Regions from separate parts of the Marinobacter xiaoshiensis genome, predicted to be linked through region 2. Evidence: riboswitches for the same ligand, from Rfam matches in the RefSeq annotation. Region 2 holds a riboswitch; the other holds the start of a gene.

Region 1 (2,397 bases), on a different contig from region 2:
ATTATTACTGACTACCGCCTACCAGGTGCTTCCGGCGCAGACGTGCTCCATGCTGCCCGATCCCACTGGCCAAGCGTGCCAGTAGTCCTGCTCTCAGGCACACTAAACAGCAACCCACGGCCAGAAGAAAGTGACTCGGAACGCTTCAATGCGTATCTATCCAAACCCGTCGATCGGTTGGAATTGCGTATGACGGTGTCGGCACTTTGCTATCTACTGTCTGAGTAACACCTGAATACAATGCGCCCCTATCTCGACTGTTTCCAATACTGGATCCATTTGGATATCCCCAGAACACTCCTAAAATACCAAGCACTGGCACCTTCCCTCCCGTCGCGTTTGTAAGCAACTACACTCTGCCGGCCTGGAGAGTAGCGCTCAACGTTGTTTGGGTGTAAACCCTGTGAGCCAAGAGGATTACATGCGCTACGTGCACATGAACCTGCGCCCAGGCGCAAAACCCCTGTACGTTAAACCCTTGAAAATAATCGAAGCCCGAGCTGAACACTTCAATCCGCCATCATTTAACCGCATCACTGCAGAAACAGCCAAGGATGCTGTACTGTTTTTGCGGAAGGGTAGTTTTGAGGCTTTTTCTGCTGTCACCTCAATACCCCGGATACCGATTCCTTAGCGCGTCATCATCCATGTAGGAGGTTTAGCCGGAATGCTGAGCCCATTGCAAGGGGCTATGGATATTGTGCGGCGTTGGGTTGAGTTGTAGTGAGCGAACACAAGAATCTGTGGAACACCCTACCTATTAAAGGTGACTCAACAATATCCACCCACCTACCCCGATAAGCGTAAGGCCCCCAAAGACTTCCGCCCTGTTGCCCAATACGGAGCCGACAGTCCGCCCTAACATCACTCCCAGCGTCACCATGGAGGTAGTAGCAAACCCAATCAGTGCTGCAGCAGCCCAGATATTTACATCAATAAAGGCTAGCCCCACCCCGACAGCCAGGGCATCAATGCTGGTGCCAAATGCAGTCAAAGAGATTTTGAGAAAGGAGTGCCTAGAAGGTTTTTCTATATCCTCCGCACCGGGCCTGACACTTTCGTAGATCATGTGTAAGCCCAGAGCCACTAGTAGAGCGAACGCTATCCAGTGAGCCCATGACTCAACGTAAGAGGATGCTGTCTTGCCAATCAGCCAACCTATCAAGGGGGTTACGGCCTCAATTGATCCGAAAATCAATCCCATTCTTAGGGCTTCGGAAAAACGGGGGTTTTTAAGGCTTGCTCCCTTGCCGACTGCAGCAGCAAAGGCATCTGTAGACATAGCAAAGGCAAGCAAAAGAAGGGCTATTGGGTTCATCACGTCACTCCGGCCGGGCATGTTGAGTCCACGACATATCCACACGCCCGACCTCAGGCATGAATATATCGATGGTCTCGCCAACCGAAGGGTGTTCGCACCATGGCATGTGGCCAAGTATGTTGATACGAACTCTTCCGACTATCGGAAGCAGGCTACTCCCCAAAGAGGCGGGAACTTTAGCAATTGTTTATAACGATCTCAACCAACCGCTGGCTGCAGAAGTTCGGTTGCTGTTACTGGTTTAGGATACCGATAGAACGGTCAAACCGTTTTCCTGATAGAATTAGCTTTTCCACCCTGTAGCATTTGTGTAGCACCGAGCCCTTTAAAACGGGCAGAGCTGAGCAATAAATGATCAAAAACGTATCTTCAGAAAACGTCCAAAACCACCTTTCAACCCATGAAAACACTGGGCTAGAGCCATCCCGGCGCTTTTGCGTTGCACCGATGATGGATTGGACTACCCCGCATTACCGGTACCTCGCTCGCCTGCTAAGCCAGCACACCCTGCTTTATACCGAGATGGTCACCACAGGCGCGTTGATTCATGGGGATACAGAGCGGTTTTTGCGCCACGACCCTGCGGAATACCCTCTGGCACTCCAGCTTGGAGGCAGTGATGCGGGGGAGCTGGCGCACTGTGCACGGCTTGCAGAGCAGTTCGGCTTTAGCGAAGTAAACCTGAACGTTGGCTGCCCCAGCGACCGGGTTCAGAACAATATGATTGGCGCCTGCCTGATGGGGCATCCAGATAAAGTGGCAGAGGCCGTTCGGGCGATGATTGAAGCTACCCGCCTTCCGGTTACGGTAAAACATCGCATTGGCATTAACGGCCGGGAGTCCTGGGAAGACCTTTGTGAGTTTGTTGAGAAAGTGGCGGCCGCCGGCTGTCGCACGTTTATTGTTCATGCACGCATCGCGATTCTTGAAGGGCTCAGTCCAAAGGAAAACCGGGATGTTCCACCGCTGAAATACGCCTGGGTGTACCGCCTGAAGCAAAAATACCCGCACCTTGAGATCATCATCAATGGCGGCATAAAAACCTTTGAAGAATGTAATGAGCACCTGAAACATAC
Region 2 (2,397 bases):
GGGGGATACCATGCCGGAGATTCCAGAGGCATGGTGACCTTTGCGTCGGCCAGGGGGGATGGGTTCTCAGATGTGCCGACGCCCACTGGATACACCTGCACACCCTTTTCGGTGAAATAGTAAAGCCGGTATTCCGCAAGGTTAATCACAATGCCTTCGCGGCGGGCATCAGGAATTATGTACTGGCGTGGCAGGGTAATGGTGGTGCCTTCACCCGGCAGCCAGGGGTCAACCCCCGGATTGGCTTTCACCAATTCCAGATAGCCCATTGCAAGCTGGCTGCCCACTTCGGCAAAGGTATCCTCATACTGGGTGGTAAACACGTCGAGACGGCCCGCCAGATCCCCCTTGATCTCGAACGTGGGTACACGAGGGCTACGATCCGTTGCCTGTGCAGCAGCAGGCTGCTCAGGTGTGCTTTTTGGTTTTGCAGCCCACGCAGACTGAACAGCCAGAATCGCCGCCAGCAGAGCCAGTACCGAATACGTTTTAAATCCCATAAATCCCATTCCAGAAAACCCTGCTTCTTAGCGTTCAGTGACAGCCGACACTCTCAGTAGTTCCAAACCACGGATGACAGTGTTGCAACCGCCATAACTGCGAACAAAATACTTGCACAAACCCGGGCACTTGCCAGTGGCAATCTGTCCATCAACCAGTGCCCCGCTATGATAACCGGTATATTGGCCAGCAACATCCCCGCTGTTGTACCGATAACAACCCAGGACGTCTCCGTATAGCGGGCCGCCAGAACAACCGTGGCAATCTGGGTTTTGTCGCCAATCTCTGCCAGAAAGAACATCACCGTGGTTGCGGTGAAGGCACCCATGCCAAGAAATCGCGAGTTTTCACTGTCATCTTTGTCTGGCACTAACAGCCACAAGGCAATTACCACAAAGCTTACGGCAAGAATCCAGGGTAACCAGGCAGCAGGGATCCAGGCAGCCACCCAGGCTCCAAGCCAGGCCGAAAGCGCATGGTTGAGGATTGTTGCAACGAGTATGCCCATGATAATGGGGGTACGCTGGGAGTAGCGAGCAACAAGGAAAAGAGAGAGTAGCTGGGTTTTGTCGCCAATCTCGGCAATGGCAACCGCTACTGTGGAGGTGAGAAATGCGTCCATGGAATCTTCCGGGGCGGATGATCAGACATGAGACAGCCCACCTTCCGCCCTTGGAGGTGAAACTGCCTCAGGTCTTGCCAATTTCACTGAATCCAAGTGAAACACGGTAGCCATGGGGATTGAGCCCCAAGTATGTTGACTACCGTCCGCCCCGGATAACCGATGCGGAGGCTACTCCCCTGAAGAGTTGGACCAATGTTAGTCAATCACGCGGAGTTTGGCAAATCACTAGGCACGCATGCGCCAAACAGGCACCACCGCAACCGCCACAAACACAGCAACCAGCCACCAGGCCGTATGGAACGCATTGATGGTGGGTACGCCACCGCTGTGCTCACCGAACTCAATAGTCAGTGCCACAATGTTCACGCCAAAAGCGCCACCCAACTGACGGGTAAAGTTGATGGTACTGGAGCCTGCGCCCAGCTCTTCGGGTTTGAGCGGGTTCAGTGCGCCTATAGACAAGGATGGCAGCATAAACCCTATTCCTATCCGGCCGAACACCGTCCATAGCGCAAGCCAGCCAAACGCCAGAGTAAGATTGGATAACGCAAAGAGGATAGCCGATGAAGCAAACATCGCCATGCCGAAAATAACCAGTTTGCGGGCATCGCCGCCGCGGTCAGCCAGTTTTCCCGCCAGTGGGAAGGTCATTCCCAAAACAATGCCCGCTGGCAGCATCAACAGCCCTGCCTGAGTAGCTGTGTAGCCCAAGGCCGTTTGAACGTATAGCGGTATCAGGTAAGTGGAACCAAACAGGGCCAACCCCAGTGCCATAGCGCCCAGATTGGCGTAAAGGAAGCTGGGCTTGCGCAGCAGGCCAACATTCACCAGGGGGTGTTCTATGCGCCTTTCACGCAGTACAAACATGAGCAGAAACACCAGAGCCACCAGCCCTTCGAGGGCAACCCGAACCTCCTGGCCACCCAGGTTTTGCAGGCGGTTCAGAGTATCAAGGGCAAACCCGATAGTGGCACCCAGCAACACCAGCCCGGGCAGATCAAAGCGGTAAGGAGCTGGCCGGGTGGCTGGCACCGGCAGAAATCTCAGTGCCATAAATACGCCAATGAACGTGACCGGTGCTGGTGCAAACATTACAAAACGCCAGTCCAGCTGATCCACCAGAAAGCCGCCAAGAACCGGCCCGAGTGCCGGGGCCAGCACCACACCCATGCCATAGATACCCATAGCCTGACCGCGTTTATTGCGGGGAAAGATGCGGAACACCAGGTACATACCCATGGGCTGCATAAGGCCAGCCATGGCGCCTTGGC

What was found. Region 2 has a riboswitch for manganese ahead of RKA07_RS02165 (TMEM165/GDT1 family protein). Riboswitches for the same ligand answer to the same signal wherever they lie in the genome.
Region 1: it holds a riboswitch for manganese, as region 2 does, so the genes downstream of both, mntP (manganese efflux pump MntP) here and RKA07_RS02165 (TMEM165/GDT1 family protein) in region 2, are expected to answer to the same signal.

Annotation. Positions count from the first base shown of each region.
Region 1 is NZ_JAVMBO010000007.1:448,443-450,839, reverse strand. Features, by position in the region: gene RKA07_RS05865 (hybrid sensor histidine kinase/response regulator) at 1-228, shown strand, start outside; gene RKA07_RS05860 (hypothetical protein) at 404-634, shown strand; gene mntP (manganese efflux pump MntP) at 761-1,318, opposite strand; yybP-ykoY riboswitch at 1,325-1,494, opposite strand; gene dusA (tRNA dihydrouridine(20/20a) synthase DusA) at 1,673-2,397, shown strand, end outside.
Region 2 is NZ_JAVMBO010000003.1:477,295-479,691, forward strand. Features, by position in the region: gene RKA07_RS02160 (L,D-transpeptidase family protein) at 1-500, opposite strand, end outside; gene RKA07_RS02165 (TMEM165/GDT1 family protein) at 554-1,123, opposite strand; yybP-ykoY riboswitch at 1,203-1,313, opposite strand; gene RKA07_RS02170 (DHA2 family efflux MFS transporter permease subunit) at 1,352-2,397, opposite strand, start outside.